3 regions of the Streptomyces sp. NPDC047515 genome follow, and region 3 is predicted to be linked to each of the others. Evidence: riboswitches for the same ligand, from Rfam matches in the RefSeq annotation. Region 3 holds a riboswitch; each other region holds the start of a gene.

Evidence for each region. Region 3 has a riboswitch for cobalamin ahead of ABZ826_RS02550 (ribonucleoside-diphosphate reductase subunit alpha). Riboswitches for the same ligand answer to the same signal wherever they lie in the genome.
Region 1: it holds a riboswitch for cobalamin, as region 3 does, so the genes downstream of both, ABZ826_RS10280 (prenyltransferase/squalene oxidase repeat-containing protein) here and ABZ826_RS02550 (ribonucleoside-diphosphate reductase subunit alpha) in region 3, are expected to answer to the same signal.
Region 2: it holds a riboswitch for cobalamin, as region 3 does, so the genes downstream of both, ABZ826_RS25865 (cobalamin biosynthesis protein) here and ABZ826_RS02550 (ribonucleoside-diphosphate reductase subunit alpha) in region 3, are expected to answer to the same signal.

The regions. Positions count from the first base shown of each region.
Region 1 is NZ_JBEYTM010000009.1:75,602-82,875, reverse strand. Features, by position in the region: gene ABZ826_RS10295 (ATP-binding cassette domain-containing protein) at 1-1,443, opposite strand, end outside; gene ABZ826_RS10290 (energy-coupling factor transporter transmembrane protein EcfT) at 1,440-2,615, opposite strand; gene ABZ826_RS10285 (SCO2322 family protein) at 2,612-3,298, opposite strand; gene ABZ826_RS10280 (prenyltransferase/squalene oxidase repeat-containing protein) at 3,295-4,569, opposite strand; cobalamin riboswitch at 4,677-4,812, opposite strand; gene ABZ826_RS10275 (MBL fold metallo-hydrolase) at 5,035-6,090, opposite strand; gene ABZ826_RS10270 (lipocalin-like domain-containing protein) at 6,352-6,777, opposite strand; gene ABZ826_RS10265 (aldehyde dehydrogenase) at 7,095-7,274, shown strand, end outside.
Region 2 is NZ_JBEYTM010000035.1:59,334-66,607, reverse strand. Features, by position in the region: gene cobN (cobaltochelatase subunit CobN) at 1-1,030, opposite strand, end outside; gene ABZ826_RS25870 (cobyric acid synthase) at 1,039-2,580, opposite strand; gene ABZ826_RS25865 (cobalamin biosynthesis protein) at 2,577-3,590, opposite strand; cobalamin riboswitch at 3,735-3,866, opposite strand; gene ABZ826_RS25860 (hypothetical protein) at 4,038-4,268, opposite strand; gene ABZ826_RS25855 (inorganic phosphate transporter) at 4,304-5,569, opposite strand; gene ABZ826_RS25850 (class II aldolase/adducin family protein) at 5,833-6,492, shown strand; gene ABZ826_RS25845 (hypothetical protein) at 6,575-7,274, shown strand, end outside.
Region 3 is NZ_JBEYTM010000002.1:252,005-259,278, forward strand. Features, by position in the region: gene mctP (monocarboxylate uptake permease MctP) at 1-1,150, shown strand, start outside; cobalamin riboswitch at 1,322-1,457, shown strand; gene ABZ826_RS02550 (ribonucleoside-diphosphate reductase subunit alpha) at 1,597-4,008, shown strand; gene ABZ826_RS02555 (ribonucleotide-diphosphate reductase subunit beta) at 4,008-5,042, shown strand; gene ABZ826_RS02560 (hypothetical protein) at 5,101-5,313, opposite strand; gene ABZ826_RS02565 (helix-turn-helix domain-containing protein) at 5,395-6,369, shown strand; gene ABZ826_RS02570 (family 20 glycosylhydrolase) at 6,392-7,274, shown strand, end outside.

The DNA of each region.
Region 1 (7,274 bases), on a different contig from region 3:
GGTCGGCTCGTCCAGGAGCAGCAGCGGGGGCCTCGCGGTGAGCACGACGGCCAGGGCGAGCGCGAGCCGCTGGCCCTCGGAGAGATCACGGGGGTGGGTGTCGTCCGGCACACCGGGCAGCAGCTCGGAGACCAGGGCCCGGCAGCTGCCCGCCGCGGCGCCCGCGTCGGCGTCGGCCGCGGCGCACTCGGCGGCGACCGTGTCCGCGTACAGCAGATCGCGCGGCTCCTGCGGTACGAGCCCGACCCGGCGCACCATCTCGCGCGGCTGCGTGCGGTGCGGGGTCCGGCCGCCGACCAGGACGGTGCCCGTGGTGGGCTCGACCATGCCGACGAGCGTGGCCAGCAGGGTGGATTTGCCCGCACCGTTGCGGCCCATCAGGGCGACCGTCTCGCCGGGGGCGACGGTGAGAGTCACCCCGCGCAGTGCCTCGACGGGCCCGCGCCGTACGCCGAGCCGCTCGACCCGGGCCGGGGCGTCGCTCACGGGACCGGGAACGGTGGTGGTGGTCCGGGCGCCGCGGCCCAGCAGCCGGGCGAGGGCGCCGCGCCGCGCGGGTGCGGGGACGGCGGGCAGCGGAGCCACCTCGGCCCCGGCCGATCCGGACGCCGCGGCGGGCGGCTGTGCCGACGCCAGCCGCTCGCGCAGACCGGCCGCCCGGCGTCGGGCGTCGCGGACCGAGAGCGGCAGCGGCTCCCACCCCGCCAGTCGGCCCAGCGCGACGACCGGCGGGTGGACGGGGGAGACGGCCATGATGTCCACGGGCGCGCCCATGACCGGTGCCGCGCCCGGTGACGGCAGCAGGACGACCTGGTCCGCGTACTGCACCACCCGCTCCAGCCGGTGCTCCGCCATCAGGACCGTCGTACCGAGGTCGTGCACCAGCCGCTGGAGCACGGCGAGGACCTCCTCGGCCGCCGCCGGGTCCAGGGCGGACGTCGGCTCGTCGAGGACCAGGACCTTCGGGTGCGGGGTGAGCACCGAGCCGATCGCGACCCGCTGCTGCTGGCCGCCGGAGAGCGTGGCGATCGGCCGGTCGCGCAGACCGGCCAGACCCAGCAGGTCGAGGGTCTCCTCGACCCGCCGCCGCATCACGTCCGGGGCCAGGCCCAGCGACTCCATCCCGTACGCCAGCTCGTCCTCGACCGCGTCGGTGACGAAGTGGGAGAGCGGGTCCTGACCCACCGTGCCGACCAGATCGGCGAGTTCGCGTGGTTTGTGGGTACGGGTGTCGCGCCCGTCGACCGTGACCCGGCCGCTCAGCGTGCCGCCGGTGAAGTGCGGAACCAGACCGGACACGGCGCCCAGCAGCGTCGACTTGCCGACCCCGGACGGGCCGACGAGCAGCACCAACTCGCCCTCCGGGACGGTCAGATCGACCCCGGACAGGGTGGGGCGCTCCGTCCCCTCGTACTGCACCGAGACATGCTCGAACCGGATCACTGGCTCTCCTTGGAATGCGGGGCGCCCACCGGGGGCGGCACGGGCGCCACCACGGCGGGCAGCAGCCCGATCAGCACCGCCGCCGCGGGCCACAGCGGAAGCACCGGTGCGGCCAGCGGTACGACGCCCGGCCGCAGCGCCGCCGCGTCGACGCCGCCCGCCCAGATCATCGCCACGGCCACGGCGACCCCCGAACCCGCCACCAGCCAGGCGCGTCCGCCCCACCGGTCGGGCCGGTAGCGGGTACGGACCGAGCGGGCGCCGCCGAGCCGCAGTCCGGCCGTCGCGGCGACCAGCCCGGCGATCAGCAGCGGCAGTCCGTACACCGCGCCCTGCGCGGCCAGCAGCCCGTACGTGCCCGCACACACCCCGAGCAGCCCGCCGAGCGTGAGGACGTTCGTGGTGTGCCGGACGGCGGGCGGGACCTGGGCCGTGCGCCCGTATCCGCGCGCGTCCATCGAGGCCGCCACCGCGACCGACCGCTCCAACGCGCCTTCCAGGACCGGCAGTCCGATCTGGAGCACCGCCTTGACGCCGCCGGTCGGACGGCCCCGCAGCCGCCGCGCGGTGCGCAGCCGCACCACATCGGCGACCATGTTCGGCGCGAACGTCATGGCGACGACGACGGCGACCCCCGCCTCGTACAGCGCACCCGGCAGCGACTTCAGCAGCCGGGCCGGATTGGCGAGCGAGTTCGCCGCACCGAGGCAGATCAGCAGGGTCGCCAGTTTCGCCCCGTCGTACAGCGCGAAGACCAGCTGCTCGGCGGTGACCCGGCCACCGATCCTGACGCCCTTCGCCCAGTCGGGCAGCGGCACCTCGGGGAGCGTGAACAGCGGATGCGTGCCGGGGATCGGCGAACCGAGAAAGACCGAGAAGACCAGCCGCACACCGACGACGAACAGCCCGATCTTGATGAACGCCCCGTACGAACGGGCCCACGGCGCGTCCGTGCGACGGGCCGCGACCACATAGCCCGCGACCCCCACCAGCAGCCCGAGCAGCAGCGGATTGGTGGTCCGGGACGCGGCGGTGGCGAGACCGAGCGCCCACAGCCACCAGGCCCCGGCGGGCAGGGCGTTGCTCCGGGTCGCCCCGGGGGCGCGCAGCGGCCGGGGCGGCCGGGCGGTGCCGGTGGCGCCGGTCACCCGGCCGCTGGTCGGGGCGGTCATCCGCGGCGGCGGCGGGCCTGCACGACTGCGGCGATGCCGAGGACGAGAACGGCGCCGACACCGACGAGCACCCCGGCGGACGGCCCGCCACCGGAGCCGCTCGAACCGGCGGAGGCGGCAGCGGGGGCGGAGGCGCCCGGGGACGCCGCCGCGGAAGGCTTCGCGGGTCCGTCGCCCGAGACCTGTTCGCCGCAGCCCGAGCCCGGATAGCCGGAGATGGCACAGAGCAGCGCGTCGCTGCTGTACCGCAGCGGTTTGGCCACCGAGGCGAGCGCCTCGGCGGTGCTGGCGTCCGGGGCGACCCGCGCGCACGCGGTGCGCGGCGCGGGCGGCGTCTCGCCGGCCGGGGCGTCCGCCGCCGTGCCCGCGTCGATGACCAGCGCGATCCGCTTGGTGCCGTCCTCGGCCGGGGTGTCCGCGCAGATCTTCGCGAAGTCGGGGGAGCGGCGCGGCTTCGCCGAGTCCTGGGAGTCCTCGCTCACGGAGAACCGGAAGCCCTGCACCGTGCCGTCGTCGGGCCGGACCAGGGACGGGCCCTGGGTGGCGTACGTCCAGCCGGTGCCGGAGCCCTCCCAGAACGACCAGTACCGGTATCCGGCCGCCTGGGCCGTCCCCGTGCCGAGGACAGCCAGGACCGCACCCAGGGCCACCAGCAGCGCGGTGGCCCTTCCCGCCCGCCTCACAGCTGCCGGTTCTTGCGCCGGCCGCTGATCAGGAAGGCCGCGGCCGCGGCGACGACGAGGCCGATGCCGATGAACCACCACACGCCACCGATCACATCGTCGCCGCTGTGCACCTGGTCCTTCTCCGTGGCCTCGTACCCGGTGTCGGTGGACGGGTCGGGCGTCGTGACGGCCGCGGGCGTGGGGCCGGTGGCGTTCAGCCGGTCGACCAGGTTGACGCCGTTGAAGTCACGGGCGTCGGCGCCGGTCGCGTGCGCGGCCAGGACCAGCTGCGCGTAGGCGGCGGGACCGTTCTGCTCGGCCCAGGGGCCGGAGTTCTTCTTCAGCCAGGCCACGGCCTTGGCGGCCTTGTCCTGGTGGCCCGCGGCGGACAGGGCGACGACCGCGTCCGCGGTGTTGCCGAAGTCGGGCTGCGGGGTGGTGTCGGCGGCGCCGGGCATCGGGGGCAGGTCGAGGTGGCCGCTCGTGGCGAGGGCGTTCGCGAGGTAGTGGGCGCCGTTCTGGGCGGCCTGCTCGGGCGTGAGTCCGGACCCCGGGTGGCAGCTGGTCCCCTTGACCGAGGCGTTGTTCCCGACGGCCAGGGCCTTGCCCATCGTGCCGAGCACGGCGGCGGCGGTGGCGTCCGCGTTGGCGGCGAGCTTGCCGGCCTTGTCGGGCTGGTAGGCGAAGGCGCCGCCGTCCTTGCCGCCGCACGGGATCGCGAGCGCGAGCAGCGGGGAGTAGGGGGTCTTGCCGTTCGGAGTGGTGATGTCCGCGAGCCGCTGGCCCTGCCGGGCGAGGGCGCCGATCACCAGCGAGGTGGAGTTGGCGTCGCTGGGCGCACCGGCGGTGTAGCCCCAGCCGCCGTCCTCGTTCTGTACCGACTTCAGCCAGCGGACCGAGTTGTTCACGGTGTCCCGGTGCCCGCCCACCTCGACGAACGCCTGGACGGCGGCCGCGGTGGCATTGGTGTCCAGCACGGTCTTCTCGGTGCAGGGCTGGGAGACGTCGGGCCGGTACGCGGCGTAGGCGCCGTTGCCGCACTGCTGGGCGATCAGCCAGTCCACCGACTTCGTGGCGGGCGTGACGCCCTCCAGCCGCTGGGCGAGAAAGGCCAGCGACTGCCGCCAGACACCGTCGTACGTCGGGTCCTTCGTGCCGTACAGCCCGGACGGCAGGGCGACGGACGGCGAGGGGGAGGGGGACGGCGCCGCCACCGCGACCGGGGCAGCGGCCGCACAGAGCACGGTGGCGATGGCGGCGAGCGTTGCCGCGCTGCGGCGTACGGTCATGGCGGGCGGGGCCTCTCCTGCGGGGAACCGGGCACAGGCACGCTCAGGCACCAGGCTCCGGCTCCGTATACCTCGACGGTGCCGACCACCGGGGTTCCGGTGGTCGCGAGCCGGTCACGACCGAGGACAGGGCATTCCGGCTCACCGTCTGCGACGACGGTTCACGGCTGCGTGGTCAGCGCCGGATTCGCACCGGCTTCCCCCTGAACGGGCATGATGACGACCCGCACACTCTACCGGGCGGGGCCGGACGGGTTCCGGGGCCGTCCCGGGGCCGTCCCAAAGGCTCGTTCCCCGCGGGACGGGCGGGCCGGCTCGTCGCGGCCCCGAGGGCCCCGACGGGAGACGCCTCCACCGCGCTCGCCGGGAGCCCGGCCCGTGCGGGAGCCCGGGTGCCGGGGAGAAGACGGACGAGCCCCCTGCCCCGTGGCCGGCCGCGCCCTTCGCACCGCGATGCCGCGCCCTTCACACCGCGATGTACGTCACCGGTTCGCTCCCCGCCACCGCCTCCGCGCGCCCCAGCCTGACCAGGCGCCGCAGATGCGCCTCGGCCTCCGAGACGGCGATGTTCCGCGAACCGTGCGAGATCTGCTCCCACGGCCGGTTCCACTCCATCCGCTCGGCCAGCTCCCACGGCGTGAGCGGTGTGGCGAGCAGCTTGAGCAGCCCGGTGAGGCGTTCCTCGTGATGGTCCAGGAGCTCCCGTACGCGCCCCGCGGCGTCCGTGAACGCGTACTGATGGGCGGGCAGCACCTCCGCCACGCCGAGCCGGCCGATGTGCTCCAGCGAGCCGAGGTAGTCACCGATGGGGTCTCCTCCGGCGGATGGGATGGTGCCCGGCGCGGCGTCCGGATCCTCGTACAGCCCGATGTGCGGGCTGATCCCCGGCAGCAGATGATCCCCCGAGAACAGCCGTCCCCGGCCCGGCAGATTCCCCGGGTGCTCCTCCTCCAGATGCAGACAGACATGACCGGGCGTGTGCCCCGGAGTCCAGATCGCCCGCAGTTCGCGGCCCGCCAGGCCGAGGAGCTCGCCCGGAACGATCTCCCGGTCCGGGAGCGCGGACCGCAGCCCCGGCAGGGTGCGCATCCGACCGTCCTCGACCGCGGCCCGCAGCGGCGCGAGATGCTCCTGGGGCGCACCGACGGCGGTGAGCTTCGTCAGGAGGTACGACAGCCAGGTGCCGGGCCGGGCCTCACGGGTGCGGCGCACGATCGCGGCGTCCGCCGCGTGCATGGCGATCCAGGCCCCGGATGCCTCGCGCACCTGACCGGAGAGGCCATGGTGGTCGGGGTGGTGATGGGTGATGACCACCCCGTGGATGTCGCCGATGCCCGTACCGATCGCGTCGAGCCCGGCGGTGAGGGTGTCCCACGCCTCCGGATCGTCCCAGCCGGTGTCGATCAGGACCGGCCCGCTATCGGTGTCCAGGACATGGACGAGGGTGTGGCCGAGTGGATTGTCCGGGATGGGGACCTTGATGCTGTGCACGCCCCCGCCATGGTCGGTCACCTGCGTCATGGGCTCCCCATCTCTCGTCGAGGCATGGTCGGCGCACCGGACGCACGGACATCCGGCGCACCGCGCCCACTGTAACGAGAACTTGTTTCAGTAGTAGCCCTGGTCGACCATCTGTCCGTACGCCCATCTGCCCTGCGTGCCCGGGGAGTTCGACGCGCACGAGACCGGGGGGCGGCCGCCACCGGCTCGCGGGACGGCCGCGCCGGGCGGAGGATCCGGGGTCACCGGCCGTCCGGCCGGTGACCCCGGATCACTCGTCGCTCATGCGGCGTCCGCGGCCGGCCGGTGCCACACGAGTCGCGGGGTGCGCGAGCCGTCGCCGGTTCCCTCGGTCGGGGGGACCAGGGTCAATCGGTCCCCCTCCACCCGCCACCGGCGCTCCTGCGTGGTGCCGACCCACGGGCGCAGGGACGCCATCTGCAGATGGTGGACGACCAGGTCGCCCGTCACCTCGTAGGTGCCCGCGTACCCCAGGTACGGAGAAGTCCTGAACAGGGTCGCGGTGTCGATCGGCCCGGCCGTCCCCTCCTCCGGGGAGGGCTCGGGCTCCGGGTTCAGCATGCTCACCGACATGTGGCCGTCGGCGGTGTAGGTGATCAGTCCTGTCGGAGTCTGTCCCAGGGGGTGTTCGAGCGTGTGGCCGGAGGCGTCCATGATGGCGACGGTGCTCAGTAACCAGGCGCCCACGAGGGGGTGTTCGGAGGTACTCGGCCTGGAGGTGGATGGGTGATTCGGTTCGGTGCGGGACGGGGTGTGCACGTGTTTCCCTTTCTGAGCCGGTGGAATTCGGAACTTCTGGAACCGGTGAGTGAGGGACCTGGTCGTCCTCGTCCCTACCCGCGCGGCGCACCGGGGAAGCGACGGGCGTGCCGCGAAACCCCCGGCGGCGCGACGACGGCCGTCCGGTCGTGCGCGCCGTCGAAGTCGTGGACTCCTGGAACTGGAACTGGTATCAGTTCTGACACAGAGTCAGGTAACGTGCCGGGTCGCGGGAGGCAGCAGCCATGACCGAGCTTGTCGAACACGGAAAACTGTTCATCGGCGGGGAGTTGGTCGATCCGCTGGGCCGGGATGCCATCGAGGTCGTGTCGCCCCACACCGAACAGGTCATCGGCCGGGTGCCGCACGCCTGCGAGGGGGATGTGGACCGGGCCGTCGCCGCCGCCCGGCGGGCGTTCGACGAG
Region 2 (7,274 bases), on a different contig from region 3:
AGTGCTTGGTCGGGTAGGCGGTGAAGACGAGGGCGAGCTTCTTCTCGGCGTTCGTCCTGTGCTTGAGGACGGCGTGGCGCACTGCGATTCCGGCGACACGCGCGGCGCGTTCGGGGTCGGCGCGGTACACCGGCACGTCGTCGGGTCCCTGCTCCTTGAAGGAGAACGGGACGGTGATCAGCCGGCCGTCGAACTCGGGGATCGCGACCTGCATCGCGGCGTCCATGGGGGAGAGCGCCGCGTCCGACGCCTCCCACGCGGCACGCGAGGAGGTCAGGCACAGGCCCTGGAGGACGGGGACGTTCAGATCGGCCAGTGCGCCGATGTCCCAGGCCTCGTCGTCGCCCCCGGCGGAGGCGTCCGACGCGCGGGTGCCGCCCGCCGCGAGGACCGTGGCGACCAGGGCGTCCGCCCTGCCGAGCAGTTCGTACAGACCGGCGTCCGCGCCACGCAGCGAACCGCAGTACACCGGCAGGGCGTTGGCGCCCCGCGCCTCGACCGCGTCGCAGAGGACGTCCACGAACGAGGTGTTCCCGGAGAGCTGGTGCGCCCGGTAGAAGAGCACGCCGACGGTCGGGCGGCCCTCGATGAACTCGCGGTCGCCGTGCAGGCCCCACTCGGGCATCTTCTGCGGCTCGGCGAAGCCGTGACCGGTCAGCAGGACGGTGTCGGAGAGGAACCGGGCCAGCTCCACGAGGTTTCCGGGGCCGCCCTCCACGAGGTAGCGCAGAGCCTCGGCGACCACACCGGCCGGCACGGACGATTCGGCCATCAGCTCCGCGTCCGGCACGGCCTCGCCGCCCAGCAGCACGGTCGGGATGCCGGACGCCTTGAGGACGGCCAGCCCGTCCTCCCAGGCGCGCTTGCCGCCGAGGAGGCGGACGACGGCGACGGAGGCGCCTTCGATCAGCGCGGGGAGTTCCTCGTGGGCGTCGATGCGGGTGGGGTTGCCGATCCGGTACGGCGCGCCGGAGGCGCGGGCGGCGAGGAGGTCCGTGTCGGCCGTCGACAACAACAGCACAGTGCTCATAGGGGAGTTCATGCGCGTGCTCCAGGTGCTCCGGGGGCGATGAAGGGAAGTCCTGACGGTGCGCCCGACTCGATGAGCCGCAGCAGCGCGTCGGTGTCCGCGTGTTCTTCGACGAGGTCGCCGAGGCGGTCGAGCTGTTCCTCGCGCAGCGCGGCGAAGGAGGTGTCGGGGGCGGGGACGAAGCGCCGGCCGGCGGCGCGCGCGATCTCGGTCAGGAAGCGGCGGCGGAACGCGTCGCTCTCCAGCGCGCCGTGCCAGTGGGTGCCCCACACGGAGCCGGCCCGGCAGCCGTCGAGGCTGCGTCCTCGGTCGTCGGAGATGAACGCTTCCCCGCCGCGCACGTCCGCGACGCCGTGGTGGATCTCGTACCCCTCGACGGGCGCGCCGAGCGCCTCGCCGACGGGGCGGGCGAGGGTCTTCTCGCGGTCGAAGCGGATGTGTACGGGCAGCAGGCCGAGGCCGTCGACGTGCCCGGCCCGCGACTCGACCTCGTCCTCGATGTGTTCGCCGAGGATCTGGAAGCCGCCGCAGATGCCGAGGACCGGCCTGCCCTCGGCGGTGCGCCGGACCAGGGCGTCGGCGAGGCCGCGCTCGCGCAGCCAGGCCAGCGCCTTCACGGTGCCGCGGGTGCCCGGCACGATGACGAGGTCGGCGTCGGCCAGCTCCTCGGCGCGGTCCACGAATCGCACGACGACGCCCGGTTCGGCGGCCAGCGCGTCCACATCGGTGAAGTTCGACATCAGCGGCACGGCGCACACCGCCACGCGCAGCACGTCCTCGCCGTGCGGCGGCGCGACGACCGACTCGCGCACGGCCCCGCGCAGCGAGACCCGCAGCCCGTCCTCCTCGTCGATGCCGAGGCCGTGGGCGAAGGGCAGCACCCCGTACGTCCGCCGTCCGGTGATCCCGCGCAGCATCTCCAGGCCCGGCTCCAGCAGCGACACGTCACCGCGGAACTTGTTGACGAGGTAGCCCGCGATCAGCGACTGGTCCTCGGCGTCGAGCAGCGCCGTGGTGCCGAAGAAGGAGGCGAAGACGCCCCCGCGGTCGATGTCGCCGACGACCACCACCGGGAAGCGGGCCGCGCGTGCGATGCCCATGTTCACGATGTCCGTGCGCCGCAGATTGATCTCGGCCGGACTGCCCGCCCCCTCGCAGATCACTGCGTCATATGTGTCCCGAAGCCGCTCCAGACAGTCCACGACCGTGGAGAGCAGCGCTTCCTGTCGGCCCCCGTGGTAGCCGCGGGCGCTCATCTCGCCCACCGGCCGGCCCATCAGGACGACCTGGCTGGAGCGGTCGCCGCCGGGCTTGAGCAGGACCGGGTTCATCAGCGCGGTCGGCTCCACCCGGGCGGCCTGCGCCTGCATGGCCTGGGCGCGCCCGATCTCGGCGCCCTCGCGGGTGACGAACGAGTTCAGCGACATGTTCTGCGCCTTGAAGGGTGCCACTTTCACGCCCCGGCGCACGAGCCAGCGGCAGATGCCTGCCGTGACGACGCTCTTGCCCGCGTCCGAGGTGGTCCCGGCGACCAGCAGTCCGCCGCTCATGTCCGTCTCCGTCCTGCGATCCGCGTGCCCGCCGTACGAGTTCCCGCCGTCCGGCGCCCTGCGATGCGTCGTGCGGCGAGGCCCGCGCCCAGCCGTCCGGCCACACATACGCCCAGGGCGAGCGCGCTCACCCGGCGCGACAGCCGTACCGCGCGTTCGATGTCCTCGGTCTCCACCGCCCGGCCCGTCGCCCCGTTGAGGACGGGACGGTGCTCGACCCTCCCGCCGTACACGAGGGTCCCGCCGAGCCGCACGCCGAGCGCGCCCGCGAACGAGGCCTCCACCGGGCCCGCGTTGGGGCTCGGGTGCTCGGCCGCGTCGGCCCGCCAGGCCCGTACCGCGCCACGTGGCCTCCCTCCGGCGGCCACGGCGAGCAGCGCCGTGAGCCGGGCGCCGGGCCAGCCCGCGACATCGTCGAGGCGGGCGGAGGCCCAGCCGTAGCGCCGGTGGCGGGGCGACTTGTGGCCGACCATGGCGTCGAGGGTGTTGGCGGCCCGGAAGCCGACGAGCCCCGGCACCCCGGCCAGCGCGCCCCACACCAGGGCGCCGACCACCGCGTCCGAGGTGTTCTCGGCCACGGACTCCACCACGGCGCGGGCGATCTGCGGTCCGTCGAGGGAGTGCGGGTCGCGTCCGCACAGATGCGGCAGCCGCTCGCGGGCCAGTTCGAGGTCACCGGCCGCCAGGGCGTCGCCGATCGTCCGGGCCTCACGCCCCAGGGACGTACCGCCGACGACGGACCAGGTGGCGGCCGCGGTGAGCGCGACGGAGGCGGCGGGACGGCCGCGCACGGCACGGCTGATCAGCGCGGCACCCCCCGCGGCACCTCCGGCCAGGACAAGGGTGTGCAGCGCGCCCCACCCGCGGTGGTCGCGCCACAGACGGCGTTCGACGCCTGCCGCGGCCCGCCCGAAGGCGGCGACCGGATGCCCCCTGCGGGGGTCACCGAGCAGCAGATCGCCGATCAGACCGGCCGTGGCGCCGTACACGAAAATGCGGTCGGCACGCACGGCTCAACCGGCCGACGCGCCTCGAAGGACCTTCGTACAGGCGGCTCTCGACGAGAGCGCCACAGCAGCGGACGCACGGCAGCCAGGCATGGCGATATGTCCTCACTCAGGGTCCGCGCCCTGGTTCGACGTGACCGGCGACGAGAGTCTCCTGGCTCCCGGATCCGCAGTTCCCCCGGCCTTCCAGCCCGCTCGCGCGCGCCGTGACTTCCGGTGTGGGGGACTGCTCCCCGGTGACAGTGGCGGGACCGCGCCGGATTCGCACCGGCTTCCTCTGCTGTCGCCGTAATTGGCTCCGGCAGTCCACCACGCTCCGCGAACGCCCGTCAACCTGCCGTTGACCTGCGACGGCGCAGTGTGCTGAGGCCCACATCGGGCCGGGCACACCGGAACGGGCCGGACACACGAGGTGTGTCCGGCCCGTCGGGGGAGTGCGCGGGGGAGGGCTCAGGCGACGATCAGATAGATCCCGTACGTAACCGCCGCCGCGCACAGCCCGAAGCAGACGTACGCGCCGGCGCGGGCCAGCAGCAGCGAGCCGCCGGAGCCGCCCTGCGCCGCCGGTTCGGGCTGCTTGGAGAGACCGACGATGCCCAGGGTGAAGAGACCCACCAGCGCGACGGTGACCACGAGGGAGACGCCGAAGACGGAGCCGAGGGCTGCCCAGTCGATTTTCATGCTGATTCCTTAGACGGCCGGCCTGGACGGCTGACCTAGACGGTGGCGGGTCGCGCCGGGTCCTGGGAGGTGCCGGCCGGGGCCGGAATGGTGGTCTTGAGGTCCTGGGCCGTCGCCTGGGCCGCGGTGGGCGGCGGGCTGACGGCGGCGATGGCCGTCGTGACGACGCCCGCCGGTTCGGCCGTGCCGTCCGCCGGCGCGACATCGCCGTGGCCGACCGGCTTGCGGCGCGACACCAGCCAGATCGAGCCGGAGCCCGCGACCAGCAGCGCCGCGACGACGACGACACCCCAGGTGCCCTGCTTGGTGAGGAGTTCCGCGCCCGCGCCGACCAGGCCCGCGGCCGGCAGGGTCAGACCCCAGGCGACGAACATCCGGGTGGCGGTGGACCAGCGGACCACGCCGCCCTGACGGCCGAGGCCCGCACCCATCACGGCGCCGGAGCAGGACTGGGTGGTGGAGAGGGAGAAGCCGAGGTGCGAGGAGGCCAGGATGACCGTGGCCGCGCTGGTCTGGGCCGCGAAGCCCTGCGGCGGCCTGAGGTCGGTGAGGCCGCTGCCCATGGTGCGGATGATGCGCCAGCCGCCCAGGTAGGTGCCGAGCGCGATGGCCGTACCGGCGGCGACGATGACCCAGACCGGCGGGTTGGCGCCGGGGTGCAGGACGCCACCGGTGACCAGGGCCAGGGTGATGATGCCCATGGTCTTCTGCGCGTCGTTGGTGCCGTGGGCGAGGGAGACCAGTCCGGCCGAGGCGATCTGACCGGCGCGGTAGCCCTTGGCGGTGGCCTTCTCCTGGGCGTCGTTGCGGATCTTCCCGCCGATCCGGTACGTCAGCCTGGTGGCCAGCAGCGCGGCCAGGCCGGCGACGATCGGGGCGGCGACCGCGGGGAGCAGCACCTTGGTGACGACCGTGCCGCCGTCGACCGACGACCAGCCCGCCGACATCACGGCGGCACCGATCAGGCCGCCGAACAGGGCGTGCGAGGAGCTGGACGGCAGTCCGACCAGCCAGGTCAGCAGATTCCAGAGAATGGCGCCGACGAGTGCCGCGAAGATGACTTCTGTCCGCAACCCGTCCTCGTTGATGATCCCGCCGGAGATCGTCTTGGCGACCTCCACGGACAGGAACGCGCCGACGAGGTTGAGAACGGCGGACATGGCCACCGCTGTCTTCGGTCTGAGCGCACCGGTCGAGATGGTCGTCGCCATCGCGTTGGCGGTGTCGTGGAAACCGTTCGTGAAATCGAACACTAGAGCTGTCACGATCACAATCGCGAGGAGCAGCGTGATGTGTTCCATTTACCCAGGCAATCGTTCGACGTCATTGGCAGGTGGACCGTAGGCAACCTGGGTGAACGGAAGATGAACTGGGAAGGGCACTGTGGTGACTCCAAACGGAGCCGGGTCATTCTGTTTGTCCGCCCCGATGTGGCGCGCGCCCGGGACGGGGCCCCGAGCGGCCTGATTTCGGCCCCCGCCACCCCTTTTGTGAACTTCACCGGTTTGTGACTTCTGTGGCCGATCGCATGTCCGTTCGGCTTCCGGGCTGACAGGATCTCCGCATGAGCGATCAGCAGCGGGACGCGATCGGACGGGCCTGGGACGCGGTCGTCGCCACCGCCCGCAGGACGGCGTCGGACGGCCTCGTCGTGGGGACCTCGGGAAACGTGTCGGCCCGGGTCGGCGGGACGGTCCTGGTCACCCCCAGCGGAGTGCCGTACGAGAGGCTCGGCCCCGAGGACGCCGTCGGCGTCGATCTGGAGGGCAACCGGGTCCTCGGCGAACTGGCCCCGACCAGCGAACTCCCGCTCCATCTCGCGGTCTACCGGAACAGCGAAGCGGCCGCTGTCGTGCACACCCACGCGGTGCACGCCACGGCCGTCTCCACCCTGGTCGCCGAGGTGCCCCCGGTCCACTACGCCGCCGCCATGCTCGGCGGCACCGTCCGGGTCGCGGCCTACGCGCGCTACGGAACCGAGGAACTGGCCGAGAACATGCTCGCCGCCCTGCGGGAGCGCACGGGCTGCCTGCTCCAGAACCACGGGACCGTCACCCACGGAGCCACTCTCGAAGAGGCGTACGACCGGACCGCCCAGCTGGAATGGCTCTGCCGGCTCTGGCTCGCCGCGAGCTCCGTACCCGGACGCACCCCGAATCTCCTGTCCGCGGCCCAGCTGCGCGACGTCCAGGAAGCACTGAAGGGGTACGGGCAGCCGGGCTGACCCCGCCCGTCCCGCCTCCCACCGGGCCACCGGACGGCCCCGTCCGCTGGCAGGGTGCGGGACACCCCACGACACTGGAGCCGTGCGCCCGGCAACAGTCACGGCAGCAGCCGTCACCACGATCCTCGGCGTCGGTGCGGCAGCGGTCGCCGCCGGCCGGTACGCCAGCGACGCCGCCCTCAGGGCGCCGTCCGGACGACCGCTCCCCGCCGACCGCAGACTCACCGTGCACGCCACGGCCGCCGGGCAGATCACCCTGACCCGCTCCTTCGCCGCCCTGCGGCCCGGTACGTACGGACTGGCGGGCGACGACATCCATGCCGTGGTCGGCCCGGTGATCGAACACGCCGACCATGCCCCCGACACCGTCGTGCGCAGACTGGAACGCGTCAACCGGGGCAGCCTGGAACCCGGCGCCAAGGTCCGGATCACCCCGCAGCTGTACAGCGGCGACCCCTCCTCGGCCCTCGGCCTCGCATACGAGGAGGTCGAGATCCCCGGTGAACTCGGCGCCCTGCCCGCGTGGTTCCTGCCGGGCCCACGCGACACCTGGGTGATCACCGTGCACGGACTCGGGACCACCAGGGAACACCCCATGAATGTCATGGAGTTCCTGCACGATCTGCGCCTGCCAGTGCTCGACCTCGCCTACCGCGGCGACGCCGGGGCCCCGCGTTCCCCCGACGGCCTCGCCCACCTCGGCGAATCCGAATGGCGCGACCTGGACGCGGCGATCCGCTTCGCCGTGCGGTACGGGGCCGGCAAGGTCGTCCTGCACGGCT
Region 3 (7,274 bases):
CGAGAACACCCACTGGTTCATCAAGGACCTGCCGCTGCTGATCGCGTTCGCGGTGCTCGCCGCGTACACCTACTCGTCCGGTCTGCGGGCGCCCGCGCTGATCGCGTTCGTCAAGGACGGGCTGATCTACCTCGTCATCGCGGTGGCGATCATCTACATCCCGATCAAGCTCGGCGGCTTCCACGACATCTTCGCCAAGGCGGGCGAGGCGCTCTCGCAGACCAACCCGAAGACCGGCAAACCGCACGGCGCGCTCGCGCCGGGCGAGGCGGGCCACTGGGGTTACGCCACCCTGGCGTTGGGCTCGGCGCTCGCGCTCTTCATGTATCCGCACTCGATCACGGCGACGCTCTCCAGCCGCAGCCGCAATGTGATCCGGCGCAACACCACGATCCTGCCGCTGTACTCGCTGATGCTGGGCCTGCTCGCGCTGCTCGGCTTCATGGCCATCGCCGCCGGGATCAAGGTGGACAACGGGCAGTTGGCCATCCCCCAGCTGTTCGAGAACATGTTCCCCGACTGGTTCGCGGGCGTCGCGTTCGCCGCCATCGGCATCGGCGCCCTGGTGCCCGCCGCGATCATGTCGATCGCCGCCGCGAATCTCTTCACCCGCAACATCTACAAGGACTTCCTGAAGCCGGACGCCACCCCGGAGCAGGAGACCAAGGTCTCCAAGCTGGTGTCCCTGCTGGTGAAGGTCGGCGCGCTCGCCTTCGTCCTGACCATGGACAAGACGGTCGCGATCAACTTCCAGCTGCTCGGCGGGATCTGGATCCTCCAGACGATGCCGGCCCTGGTCGGCGGCCTGTTCACCCGGTGGTTCCACCGCTGGGCGCTGCTCGCGGGCTGGGCGGTCGGCATGGTGTATGGCACGGTGGCCGCGTACGGGGTCGCCAGCCCGACCCAAGCGCACTTCGGCGGTTCGTCCAAGGAGATTCCCGGCATCGGCGAGATCGGCTACATCGGTCTGACGGCGTTCGTGCTGAACGTGATCGTGACGGTGGTGCTCACCTTCGTCCTGAACGCCGTGAAGGCACCCGCCGGAATCGACGAGACCGCCCCGGGCGACTACACGGCCGACGCGGGCGACCCGGACGTCCAGGTGGAGCTCCCGCCGGCCACGGCCGGAGCGCCGGGCGGCGGCCACTGACGACCGCTCCGACACCGGCCGACGGCCCGTCGAGCCCCCTTCTGCGGGGCGCGGCGGGCCGTCCCTGCGGATGGGGCCGGACGGCCCCGGAGAGGGCCGCACAGCTCGTTCTGTGGGCTTGACCCGAGTCGGCCGACACAACATGTGGGGGCTGCCTCATCGGGCGGCCCCCACATGTATGCTCATGCTCGCTGTCGCCGCAGGGGAATCCGGTGCGAATCCGGAACTGTCCCGCAACGGTGTGTTCGGTGCGCTTTTGCGCACCCCCGAGTAAGTCCGAGGACCTGCCGACAGCGCATCCGGCTCGACCGAACCGGATGCCAGACGTCCGGGCCTCGCGGATGGGCCGGTGGACGCCGTACGGAGTGCTGCCCCGCTCGGGCCCGCCTCTGCCCGGCTGCCCCCCGTTCCCCGCCGGCCCCGAGCCGAGCGAGGGAGAGCATCACGTGACCATCGCGCCAGCCGATCCGGCTTCAGTCGCCGTGTCCGAAGCGGCCGAGTCCGAGGGGACCGCACACGACGGACCGGGGACCGCACTGCTGCGGACCCTGACCGACCTCACCGTCGATCTGCCCGACACCGACCCCGGTCGTGTCGCCGCCGCCGCGCTGCGCGGACGCAGCGCCCGGTCGGACGAGGCCGAGCTGCGCTCGCTGGCCACCGAGGCCGCCGCGGGGCTGATCTCCGAGGACCCCGCCTACTCCCGGCTCGCCGCCAGGCTCCTGACCCACGCCATCGCGGACGAGGCGGCCGGCCAGGGCGCGGTCTCCTTCTCCGCGTCCGTCGCCGTCGGACACCACGAGGGCCTGATCGCGGACCGTACCGCCGAGTTCGTCGCGCTGCACGCGGACGCCCTCGACGCGCTGGTGGAACGCTCGCTCGCCGCCGGCGCCGACGACCGGTTCGGCTACTTCGGGCTGCGGACCCTGCACAGCCGCTATCTGCTGCGCCACCCGCACACCCGCCAGGTCATCGAGACGCCCCAGCACTTCATGCTGCGGGTCGCGGCCGGGCTCGCCGAGAACGGTTCGCGGCGCGCTCTGGACGAAGTGGCCGCGCTGTACGGGCTGATGAGCCGGCTCGACTATCTGCCCTCCTCGCCGACCCTGTTCAACTCCGGTACCCGGCACCCGCAGATGTCCTCCTGCTACCTGCTGGACTCCCCGCTCGACGAGCTCGACTCGATCTACGACCGCTACCACCAGGTGGCGCGGCTCTCGAAGCACGCGGGCGGCATCGGGCTCTCGTACTCCCGCGTCCGCGCCCGCGGTTCGCTGATCCGCGGTACCAACGGGCACTCCAACGGCATCGTGCCGTTCCTGAAGACGCTCGACGCCTCCGTCGCCGCGGTCAACCAGGGGGGCCGCCGCAAGGGCGCCGCCGCCGTCTACCTGGAGACCTGGCACGCGGACATCGAGGAGTTCCTGGAGCTGCGCGACAACACGGGCGAGGACCAGCGGCGTACGCACAACCTCAACCTGGCGCACTGGATCCCGGACGAGTTCATGCGCCGGGTCGACGCGGACGGCGAGTGGTCGCTGTTCTCGCCCGCGGACGTGCCCGAGCTGGTCGACCTGTGGGGCGACGACTTCGACGCCGCGTACCGGGCCGCCGAGGCCAAGGGGCTGGCCCGCAAGTCGATGCCGGCCCGCGAGCTGTACGGCCGGATGATGCGTACCCTCGCGCAGACCGGCCAGGGCTGGATGACGTTCAAGGACGCTTCCAACCGGACCGCGAACCAGACCGCCGAGCCGGGCCGCGTCGTCCACTCCTCGAATCTGTGCACCGAGATCCTCGAAGTCACCGATGACGGCGAGACGGCCGTCTGCAACCTGGGTTCGGTCAACCTCGGCGCGTTCGTCGCCGAGGGCACCATCGACTGGGAGCGGCTGGACGCCACCGTCCGGACCGCCGTGACCTTCCTCGACCGGGTCGTCGACATCAACTTCTACCCGACCGAGCAGGCCGGCCGCTCCAACGCGAAGTGGCGCCCGGTCGGCCTGGGCGCGATGGGTCTGCAGGACGTCTTCTTCCAGCTGCGGCTGCCGTTCGACTCCCCCGAGGCGCGCGCTCTCTCCACGAAGATCTCCGAGCGGATCATGCTCGCGGCGTACGAGGCGTCCTGCGAGCTCGCCGAGCGGTCGGGCCCGCTGCCGGCCTGGGCCGAGACGCGTGCCGCGCGCGGGGTGCTGCACCCCGACCACTACGACACGGAGCTGAACTGGCCGGAGCGCTGGGACGCGCTGCGCGCCCGCGTCGCGAAGAGCGGCATGCGCAATTCGCTGCTGCTCGCCATCGCGCCCACGGCGACGATCGCCTCGATCGCGGGTGTGTACGAGTGCATCGAGCCGCAGGTCTCCAACCTCTTCAAGCGCGAGACGCTCAGCGGTGAGTTCCTCCAGGTCAACGCGTATCTGGTGGAGGAGCTGAAGCAGCTCGGCGTCTGGGACGCGCGGACCCGCGAGGCACTGCGCGACGCGAGCGGCTCCGTGCAGGGCTTCGCCTGGATCCCTGAGGACGTGCGGGCGCTGTACCGCACGGCGTGGGAGATCCCGCAGCGCGGACTGATCGACATGGCGGCGGCCCGTACGCCGTTCCTCGACCAGAGCCAGTCGCTGAACCTCTTCATGGAGACGCCGACGATCGGCAAGCTCTCCTCGATGTACGCGTACGCCTGGAAGCAGGGGCTGAAGACGACGTACTACCTGCGCTCGCGCCCGGCGACCCGGATCGCCCGTGCGGCCTCCGGCCGGACCGCGGCCAGCGCCCCCATCCCCGTACAGCAGGCTTCGACGCCCGACGCCGACGCGATCGCCTGCTCCCTGGAGAACCCCGAGTCCTGCGAGGCCTGTCAGTAATGAGCTCCACCAACTCCGAGAAGTCCGCGCTCGTCAAGAACCTGCTCGACCCGGGTTTCGAACTGACCCTGCGGCCCATGCGCTACCCGGACTTCTACGAGCGCTACCGCGACGCGATCAAGAACACCTGGACGGTGGAGGAGGTCGATCTCCACTCCGACGTCGCCGACCTCGCGAAGCTCTCCCCCGGCGAGCAGCACATGATCGGCCGGCTCGTCGCGTTCTTCGCGACGGGTGACTCGATCGTCTCCAACAACCTCGTACTGACGCTGTACAAGCACATCAACTCCCCCGAGGCGCGGCTGTATCTCTCGCGGCAGCTCTTCGAGGAGGCTGTGCACGTCCAGTTCTATCTGACGCTGCTGGACACCTATCTGCCCGATCCGGACGACCGTGCCGCCGCGTTCGACGCGGTCGAGGAGATCCCGTCCATCCGCGAGAAGGCGCAGTTCTGCTTCAAGTGGATGGATTCGGTCGAGAAGATCGAGCGGCTGGAGACGAAGGCCGACCGCCGTCGCTTCCTGCTGAACCTGATCTGCTTCGCGGCGTGCATCGAGGGGCTGTTCTTCTACGGCGCGTTCGCGTACGTCTACTGGTTCCGCTCGCGGGGTCTGCTGCACGGTCTCGCCACGGGCACCAACTGGGTCTTCCGTGACGAGACGATGCACATGAACTTCGCGTTCGAGGTCGTGGACACCGTCCGCAAGGAGGAGCCCGACCTCTTCGACGACGAGCTCCAGCAGCAGGTCACCGACATGCTGAAGGAGGCCGTGGCGGCCGAGCTGCAGTTCGGCCGTGATCTGTGCGGTGACGGTCTGCCGGGCATGAACACGGAGTCGATGCGGCAGTACCTGGAGTGCGTGGCCGACCAGCGGCTCACGCGGCTGGGCTTCCCGGCGGTCTACGGCTCCGAGAACCCGTTCTCGTTCATGGAGTTGCAGGGCGTGCAGGAGCTGACGAACTTCTTCGAGCGCCGGCCGTCGGCCTATCAGGTGGCGGTGGAGGGCTCGGTCGCGTTCGACGACGACTTCTAGGTCTTTCGGTTGGATCGGGCCGGATCGGCAAGCCCGGCGTGATCCAGATGAAATACCCCTAGATCCTGGCCCAGCTTCTGAGGTAGGGGCGCCGCGCGACCGTGACCGGTTGCGCGGCGCCCGTCGTTTCCGGGGGCGCGTCCCCCCGCGCCCGTTCCGCCTCCCGCAGTGCGCGGTCGATGCGGCGCTCCCTGGCGAGTCCGGCCAGGGTGGGCAGCAGGACGAGGACGAAAAGTACCGCTATGCCCAGGACGTTCAGGAATGTGTTCATGGCTCTACTCTCGTCCGCGCGAGCGGATTCCGGCAGTGGCAGGACTGTCATGGACCATCGAATTACTGCCACACTGGCATCATGCTGAAGAATGTTGCCGCCCTGTTGCTCGACGAGGTCCATCCCTTCGAGCTGGGCGTGCTGTGCGAGGTCTTCGGGCTCGACCGCAGTGACGAGGGCCTGCCGGTCCACGATTTCGCCGTGGTCTCCGCCGAGGGCCCGGTGCTGCGGACCCACGCCGGATTCACCATCAGTACGCCGCACGGCCTCGACCGTCTGGAGGAGGCCGACCTCATCGCCGTGCCGGCCGGCAGCCACTACATCGCACGGGACTACCCCGAGGAGCTCCTCGACGCCCTGCGCAGGGCCGTGGACCGGGGCGCCCGGGTGATGAGCGTCTGCTCCGGGGCCTATGTGCTCGGAGCGGCCGGGCTGCTGGACGGCCGCCGCTGCACCACCCACTGGCGTCATGCCGACGAACTGGCTCGTCGCTTCCCACGGGCGGTCGTCGAACCCGATGTGCTGTACGTGGACGAGGGCCCGGTCATCACCTCGGCGGGCACGGCGGCCGGGATCGACGCCTGTCTGCATCTGGTCCGGCAGGCGTACGGCCCCGATGCCGCCAACGCCATCGCCCGCCGCATGGTGGTGCCGCCGCACCGCGACGGCGGGCAGGCGCAGTACATCAAGCGGCCGCTGCCCCGTACCCGGTGCGACACGGTCGGCGGAACCCTGGCCTGGATGGAGCGCCACCTCGACCAGGAGATGACCGTGGAACAGCTCGCCACCCAGGCGCACATGTCCCCGCGCACCTTCGCCCGCCGCTTCCAGCAGGAGACCGGCACCACTCCTTACCGCTGGCTGCTCCGTCAGCGGGTGCTGCTGGCACAGCACCTCCTGGAGACATCCGACGAAACGATGGACACGATCGCCGGGCGCACCGGCTTCGGAACGGCTGCCGCGCTGCGCCATCAGTTCGTACGATCGTTGGGTACCACGCCGAACGCGTATCGCCGCACCTTCCGTGGCCCCGGAGCCATGACCGAAGTGGCGTGATCCCTGACAGATCTGACGTCCGATCCTTGCGGCGGCCCGCACCGGTGACATCGTGCTGCGCCAGGACCCGTCCCTGAGGGGTTCGCTGGGCGCGGAGGGCTATCGGCTCGACGTCGGCGACCGGGTCACGGTCACGGCCGCAACCTCCACCGGCGTCTCCTACGGTTCGCGGACCGTCCTCCAGCTGCTGAACGACGACGGCCGCGCCGCGCGCGGTTCGGCGACCGACGTGCCCGCGTACTGTGAGCGCGGGGTCGGAGTGTGCGCCTGCTACATCAACGTCTCGAGCCCGTGGTTCGAGCGGCTGATGAAGGACATGGCGTCCCAGAAGCTCAACCAGCTGTGGATCGAGGCCAAGGTCAGGAGCGACACCGACCCGGCGTCGGCGTTCTGGCGCTACTACCCGAAGCCGCAGGTCCGTACCCTGGTCGCGCTGGCGAAGAAGTACCACATCGAGCTGGTGCCGGAGATCAACTCCCCCGGCCACATGGACACCTACCTGGAGAACCATCCGGAGCTCCAGCTCAAGGACAGGAACGGTATCGCCTCCCCGCCCCGGCTCGACATCTCCCGGCCCGAGGCGCTGACCTACTACACCTCCATGGTCGACGAGGCCCTGAAGGTGTGGGACACCCGCACCTGGCACATGGGCGCCGACGAGTACATGATCGGCTCCTCCTACCCGGACTACCCGCAGCTGCAGACCGCGGCGACCGCGAAGTTCGGCGCGAGCGCGACCCCCGACGACCTCTTCGTCGACTTCATCAACCAGGTCGACGAGCACGTGAAGACCAAGGGCCGTTCGCTGCGGATCTGGAACGACGGCCTGGCGGGCCGCAACGGCGTCGTCCCGCTGAACCGTGACATCACCGTGGAGCACTGGCTGGGCGGCGGCGCCATCCAGA